Allorhodopirellula heiligendammensis: one gene and its partner. The protein of the gene in region 2 binds, or shares a complex with, the protein of the main gene of each other region. Links are inferred from orthologs where the notes say so. Each region holds a gene or a part of one and is shown on either strand. Other genes may lie near its edges.

Region 1 (3,810 bases), on a different replicon or contig from region 2:
ACTTTTTAGTGATCGACGCGACCAACGGACTGTTTTATGAAAATGTGATCACCGAGATGCTGCGGATCCTGGCAGATAAGCATGCTGCAGGTGAGCACACTCCGCAGCTAACGTTTATGGTCAACTCGCACGCTGAGCGGACGGCTCAGCGGATCTACGAAGCCTTTTACGAATCCGGAGAACACGCTGACTTTTTCTTCGCATGGAAGGGCAAGCCGTTGCTGATCTGTGATCCTGCGAAGGCGTCACAGGAGGTGGCTGAATTCTTCACGCTGCGAAAAGCCCACTGGCCATTCGAGCTCGTCAACACACATAACGCGTGGCATTGGGAAGCGATCTATCCCCAGGTGCACTCGTACGACCAAGACCCTACCCGTCCGGAGCAGGTCAGCGTATCGGTCGGCCAGAATCTCGATCAGAAAACGGGTCGGGTAGAGATGATGAGCACAGGTCGGGCGCGTGGCCGGAGCTTTCACCGGGGCTCCGTTGACCCGCGTCCCAATGCGTTTCAGTACGGACTGAATTTTGAGGAACAATGGCAGGGAGCACTCGAGCTCGATCCCGAGGTCACCTTCGTGACCGGCTGGAACGAATGGATTGCCATGCAGCTCAACACGGGAGCGTCCGGACCACCCGTCTTCTGCGACCAATTTGATCTCGAGGCCAGTCGAGATGTCGAGATGATGAAAGGCGGCTACGGCGATAATTACTACATGCAGCTTACTGCGAACATTCGTCGTTTCAAGGGCATGACACCCGAACGTGAAACCGGGCCCAGCGCGAATCGGCAAGGAAAAACAATCGAGATCGAGGGGCCGATGAGCCAGTGGGACGACGTTGAATCCGTCTACGTTGATCATCTCTGCGATACACTGCCTCGCGATTTTCCTGGCTGCGGCCAGCATCACTATCGCGTGACTTCCGGACGCAACGATTTTCATATCGCCAAGGTCACTGAGGACGCGGAAAACCTCTACTTTTACATGCGAACCCGCGAGCCAATCACAGATTCCCATGACCCCAATTGGATGTGGTTACTGCTCGACGTGGCTACACCGCGTGTTGAATCCAAAGCCACAGCCTCGCACTGGGAAGGATTCGAATTACTGATTCGCGGCGATACTGTGACATCATCGACTGGCGATTGGAATTGGCAGCCGGCTGGCAGCGCCCGCTTTCGTGTGGACGGCCACCATATGCACGTCGCGATTTCCAAGAGTGTTTTGAACCCTTATTTCGAGCACACCGAATCCGGTGCATCGATTGGCTTCAAATGGATCGACAACTCGCAATCGCCCGGCGACATCATGGACACGTACACCAACGGCGACGCGGCTCCGGGCGGCCGATTTCAGTACCGATATCAGTTGCGGTAGGCCGGGTTCAGTGCGAGGGATTATCGCCCGGCGACGATCCTTCGCCCGGCGACGATCCCCCGCCCGGCGACGACCCCTTGCGCGGCGATACGTGAGGGAACAGGGTCCCCAGCTGCGACCTTCTTACGCTTTCGCTTTTTTCTTCGGCTTGTAGATCTCGGTTGCCGTGCCGAAGTAAATTTCGCCTGCATTCATCAGTGTTTCGCCGAGCGTGGGGTGCGCGTGGACCGTCTCCGCGATATCTGAGACCTCGCACCCCATCTCAATTGCCAATACAGCCTCAGCAATCAATTCGCCCGCGCCGCTACCGACGATGCCGCATCCGAGCACTCGGTTGGTTTCGGGATCAATCAGCCACTTAGTCAAGCCATCAGTAATATTGAGGGCCTGGGCACGCCCGCTAGCGACCCATGGATATACAGCCACGCTGACCTCACGACCGTCGCGTTTGGCTTCCTCTTCGGTTAGCCCTGCCCAAGCAATTTCCGGATCGGTGAACACAACTGCGGGAATCGCTCTCTTATCGAATTCAGCTGCTTTACCGGCGATTACTTCGGCAGCGACACGCCCTTCGTGGGTGGCTTTGTGGGCGAGCATGGGATCGCCAGCGACGTCGCCAATGGCGAAGATCTTGGGATCGGCAGTGCGTTGTTGCGAGTTGCACACCACGAAGCCGCGTTCATTGACGACGACCTGGGTGTTTTCCAATCCCAGACCGCGGGTGACCGGACGACGCCCCACGCTGACCAGCACGCGATCAAAACGCTCATGACCGAACTTGTTCGGCCCTTCGAAAGTCACTTCGACCTGGTTATCGACTTCGCTGATCGAACCGACCTTGGTGTTGAGATAAACTCGGCCTTCACACATGGCATCCACGCGTTTTGCGAGCGGTTTCACCAGGTCGCGGTCCGCTCCCGGCAGCAACCCTTCGGCCAACTCAACAACCGTCACCTTTGAGCCGAGACTCGCGTAGACCGTCCCCATCTCCAGCCCGATGTAACCGCCACCGATTACGAGCAATGATTCAGGGATGTCCTGAAGAGCCAACGCGCCGGTACTGTCCATGACCCGGTCGCTGCCAATGTCAAAACTGGGGGGCATGGCAGGCACGCTGCCAGTGGCCAAAATGCAGTGATCGAACGTGATCGAACCGCCTTCGGGAATCGATTCATGGTCACCTTCGAGCTTGAGCTCGCCCGAACTGACGAATGAGCCCCGCGCCTGAATGACAGTCACATTCCGTCGCTTGGCGATCTGAGCCAACCCACCGGTGAGGTTCGAGATCACCTTTTCCTTGCGGCCACGCACGGCATCGACGTTGATCGATGGTTCGCCCGCATACTCCACACCCCAATCCGCTTTCAACTCTTCGACTTCATGAATCACCTTGGCCAGGTGCAACAGAGCCTTGCTGGGAATACAGCCACGCAGCAGACACGTGCCACCCAAGCGGGATTCAGCTTCGACAATGGTGACATCGAGACCTTCGTCAGCTGCAAGAAAAGCGGCCGCATAACCACCGGGACCACCACCGAGAACAACAACGGGACTGTGCATGATGTGAAAACAGGTTGCGAGAAAGAGAAGTGAAGGAACGTAGGCTTCTCAGCCCAGAGGGCGGCAGATGAATTGCATGAAGCGATCGTATTCCGTCGCACCTTGGTTTTCGAGATGGCGAGCTACCGTAGGGCCGGCTCCCACCGGCCATCGACCTGGTTCGAGCGGCCGGCGGGAACCGGCCAATCAGAAAAATGGGTTACGGCGAAATACGAGCCCCGCAGGCCACGCCCGGTTGAGCGTGGCGACTTGAATCCGAAGCGTCGTCGCTACTTTAGCGAGACAAGAATTCGACGACGCTATTAGCATCGACGGGCAAACTGATGTCGACCGCACTCGGCAAGCTCAACACGGTCGCTCGCAGGCCTTCGCTGTCAAAGGACACCCAATCCAGACCGTCTGGCGGGGAGTTGGCGATCACGCCGCGATACAGGTTTTTGAGGTTTTCACGACCGCGGACTTCGATGATGTCACCGGATCGCAGCAGGTAACCGGGCTTGGTGACCTTGATACCGTTGACGCAGAAGTGACCGTGAACGATGCCCTGGCGGGCTTGCGGGCGAGTCTTGGTGAAGCCGACACGGCGGACGACGTTGTCCAAGCGGCTCTCGCACATCAGCAGCAACAACTCACCGGTGTTGCCAGATTTGCGGCCTACGTTATCGAAGTAACGGCGTAGCTGACGTTCGCCCAACCCATAATAGTGCTTGATCTTTTGCTTTTCCATCAACGCCAAGCCGTAGACGCTCGGTCGGCGGCCGCGGACGTGCATCCCGGGAGGCGTATTTCGCCGATCGAGGGCGCGGGCGGCACCGGATGTTTCGTAGAGCATCGTGCCCAAACGACGGTTAATGCGGGCTTTCGGACCTGTGTA
Region 2 (3,855 bases):
ACGCAATTCTTCATCCCTACCTTGCGATCGATACCTCGGGCATTGCCACTAAAGCAAATCACATTTCGCCAACCCTCTGCTGACGTCGCTGCGATCGCGTCAGCCATCTTCTCCAGCGCTTCATCGTGATACTTAGTGTCACACAGTCCATTGGTGAGCGAATGCGATCCGACCATCGTGCAAACCAAGCCATGTTTCTTCAGCGTTGGAAAATCAGCAGGACCGAGCAGGTCGATTCCCACCAAGCCCATCGACTGGGCATGCGACGCCAACTCGTCCAGTGACATGCCGTTGTAGCACCACTTACAGACCGACTGATTCAGTCGGCCCGCTTTTGCATCGACCGATGGCATGGCGGACTCGGGTTCATCACCGCGAAGTGAGCCGCCCATGAGAGTCGCGGCTCCTGCAGCGGTAGCGAACGAACTTGAGAGAATACTGCGTCGTGTGAGTGGCGTGTTCATAACGAATTGGAAAGAGAGGACCAAGTGAGGTTGGATGACTGCTAACTGGCGAAAAACGCTCGAGCGCAGGACTGAACGCGGAAGCCTGATCTTAACAAATCATTTCATGCGGAACACGGTCCAACCTGAGCGGATAGCTTCGCTCAGGTTGAGCTTGCTCTTGCCTTCGATACGCTCGGTAAACGTAATTGGGACCTCCGTAAATTTGGCGCCCGCGTGATGAAGCCTCAACAGGACCTCTTGGATGAACGCGTAGCCCTCGTAAGAACGATCGCTAAGGTCGAGCTGCGCGAGCCTACTGACTCGGTAGCAACGAAACGAACCACTGGCATCACGGACTGGCAGCCCTAACCGGCGGCGGGTGATCGCGTTGATGCAATGGCTCATCCATTTTCGCCGCAGCGGCCAGCCAATGATTTTGCCGCCGGCGACGTATCGAGACCCAACAGCCACGTCAGCGCCAGCAACAACTGCGTCGACGAGTCGGGGCAGATCCGCCGGGCTGTGCGATAAATCACCATCCAGGTTGCAGAACAGGTCGTAGCCACCTTCGATCGCTGCCGCCATTGCCGTTAGGATGGCACCACCAAGTCCACGTTGTTCACGAACATGACATTTGACGGATGTCAGACCAGTCTGGGAGGCATAGTCTCGGACCGCTGCAGCAGTGCCATCGGGCGAATTGTCATCGACCACGAGAATATCGGCCGTCGGCAGCGCCTGGGTGATCTGCCGCAGCATTTCACGGATATTACCCACCTCGTTGTACGTGCAAACGCCAACGAGAACGCGTGGCGCTGCCGGACTCGACGGCAAACCGTTTGCATCAGCCAATGGATCGGGTCCGCTAGTCAACGAAACTACTCATTTAAAACGCCGCCAACCGCACGACAGCCCGTTATCCGTCGGTAGATGGATTCAGGGCCTGTCCGCACGGAAATGACAGTCTGGAGGCCTGTCCCACGGATGCCTACAGCGCTAACAGCAAACGGCTGGGTGCTTGGAGGTATCCAATCACATCGTTGAGGAACCGGGCTGCGGTACCACCATCGACGAGCCGGTGGTCGTACGACAGGCTCAGCGGCATCATCAGCCGTGGCTGGATCGAGTCGTCAGGCATCACGACAGGCAGTTTTCGGCTGCGTCCAACCAGCAAAATTGCGACTTCAGGAATGTTGACGATCGGTGTGCTGTATTGCCCACCAATGGCTCCAAGATTGCTGATCGTAAACGAACCGCCCTTCAGATCACTGACGGCGAACTGCCCTCCTCGCACCTTGCCGGCCGTTTCAGCGAGGCCTCGAGCAATGTCGGGAATACCCATGCGATCAACGTCCTTCAAAACGGGGACGACGAGACCACGATCAGTATCGACAGCGATGCCAATATTGACATAGTCCTTGTAAACAATCTGCTCGTTTTCGCTGTCAATCACCGCGTTAATGGTGGGGTGATGCCGCAGCGCCGTGGCTACCGCTTTGATCAGAAACGGCATTGTCGTGAGCTTCAAACCCTGGGCAGCATAGTCCTCTTTGCTGGATTTCCGCAGTCGTTCCAGATCGGTAATGTCAGCGTCGTCAAAATTAGTGACGCGTGGGACATTCGACCATGACGCATGCATTTGCGCGGAAATCGTTTTGCGAATCTTGCTCATTCGCTCAACTCGGATAGGCCCAAAATCATCTTGATCGGCCGTACCGGGTAAATCCTTCGACACTGGGGCGGCAGGGCGTGCTGGTCGCGAAGGTGCTCCTCCACCACTGCTGGCTGCTGGGGCGGCCTTGACCTGACTGGCCGAGCGAACCGCAGCGAGCACGTCGTCACGGGTGATTCGTCCACCGGGACCGGTACCCCGAACACTGGCAAGATCAACACTGGTTTCGCGGGCCAATTTCCGAATCGCAGGGCCAGCAGGGATTGAGCTCGCGTCGGTCGACGCGGCGGCTGGCTCGATCGTCGCGGGAGCTACCGGCGCGGCGGGGGCAGCGGGCTGACTGGGGGGCGTTGCGGCCGGGGCTTGTTTCGCCTGGGGCTGCGGCTCAGCTTTCGGCTCGGGCTTCGCTTCTGCCTTGGGCTCGGGCTTAGGCTCTGGCTTCGATTCGGCCTTGGACTCCGCCTTTGGAGTTTCCGCTACAGGAGACTCCTCACCAGCTCCCTCCGCTGCTTCGACTTCGATCAACACGCCACCGATGGGAACGGTGTCACCCTCGCTGACAGAAATCTTCGTAACTTTGCCGGCGGCATCGGCGGGCACTGGTACAGTAGCTTTGTCCGTTTCCATCTCGACGATGTCTTGGCCCGCTTCGATCACGTCGCCGACGGAAACGAAGATTTCGAGGACGTCGCCAGATTCGATTCCGTCGCCCAGTTCAGGAAGTTTGATTTGCATGAGAAAAAGTAGAAAGAGGATTCAGGTTGGAGGGTGTCAAGCAGAAAGAGCGTTCAACGAGAGGATTCAAAACGAGGCCCATGCGTTCTATTTCTGAACGCTGAACCCTGAACCCTCATTTTCTCTTTCTATGCAAAGTAGGGATCGACTTTATCCGGATTGTAGTCGAGATCCTTGATTGCTTGGGCGACGTCGGACATTTCAAACTCACCCGCTTTGGCTAAACGGTACAGAGTGGCGATCACGATTGACTCAGCATCGACCTCGAAGTGTCGACGCAGTGCCTCACGGGTATCGCTGCGGCCCATTCCGTCAGTCCCGAGCACGTAGTAGTCACCAGGAATCCATGGTGTCAATTGCTCTCCCAGGGCGCGAACGTAGTCGCTCGCGGAGATAAATGGTCCTTCAACACCCTCGAGCGTTTCTTCGAGATAGCTGCGGCGCGGTGTCCCGGTGGGGTGCAGACGGTTCCAACGCTCGCAGGCACCAGCATCGCGGCGAAGCTGCGTGTAACTGGTCACGCTCCAGGCGTCCGAAGCGACGGAGTATTTCTCGGCGAGGATCTCTTGGGCCTTCAGCACTGAATTCAAAATCGCACCACTGCCGAACAGCTGCACGCGTTGTTTGCCGCCGTCGACATCGACGCTCTTAAACTTGTACATGCCCTTGATGATGCCTTCTTGGCAACCTTCAGGCATTTCGGGATGCATGTACTCTTCGTTTTCGGCGGTGATGTAATAAATGCACTGCTCACCATCGGCGAACATCCGTTGCAATCCCTCTTGCACGATCACGACGACTTCATAAGCAAACGCCGGGTCGTAGGCACGCACTGTCGGAAATGCGATCGCATTGAGCAGACTATGCCCGTCTTGGTGCTGGAGACCTTCTCCATTGAGCGTCGTTCGCCCTGCGGTACCACCGACGAGGAACCCCTTCGCTCGCATGTCGGCAGCAGCCCAGATTGAATCGCCGATTCTCTGGAAACCAAACATGCTGTAA

Evidence for each region.
Region 1: the proteins of Poly21_RS02720 (region 2) and lpdA are in contact, whole or in part, in a crystal structure (PDB 1EBD), measured with the Geobacillus stearothermophilus proteins. The link is inferred for Allorhodopirellula heiligendammensis from one-to-one orthologs. Residues at the interface, in WP_033016211.1 of Geobacillus stearothermophilus: Ile130, Ala131, Met132, Pro133, Arg136, Arg140, Glu141, Asn155, Arg157; in WP_049624544.1 of Geobacillus stearothermophilus: Pro340, Ser341, Asp344, Tyr345, Arg403, Asp406, Val408, Glu431, Ala432, Gly433, Asp438.

Annotation. Positions count from the first base shown.
Region 1 is NZ_SJPU01000002.1:1,505,023-1,508,832, reverse strand. What follows is about bases 719-3,552. They hold lpdA (dihydrolipoyl dehydrogenase), read right to left. Parts: upstream 2,937-3,552; coding sequence 1,500-2,936; downstream 719-1,499. Other genes in these bases: rpsD (30S ribosomal protein S4), read right to left, coding at 3,211-3,552; Poly21_RS15985 (glycoside hydrolase family 71/99 protein), read left to right, coding at 719-1,376. Outside these bases: more of Poly21_RS15985, read left to right, coding at 1-718; more of rpsD, read right to left, coding at 3,553-3,810. UniProt on the Escherichia coli protein: Lipoamide dehydrogenase is a component of the glycine cleavage system as well as of the alpha-ketoacid dehydrogenase complexes.
Region 2 is NZ_SJPU01000001.1:700,693-704,547, reverse strand. What follows is about bases 645-3,523. They hold Poly21_RS02720 (2-oxo acid dehydrogenase subunit E2), read right to left. Parts: upstream 2,854-3,523; coding sequence 1,435-2,853; downstream 645-1,434. Other genes in these bases: aceE (pyruvate dehydrogenase (acetyl-transferring), homodimeric type), read right to left, coding at 2,982-3,523; Poly21_RS02725 (polyprenol monophosphomannose synthase), read right to left, coding at 645-1,319. Outside these bases: Poly21_RS02730 (hydroxypyruvate isomerase family protein), read right to left, coding at 1-464; more of Poly21_RS02725, read right to left, coding at 564-644; more of aceE, read right to left, coding at 3,524-3,855.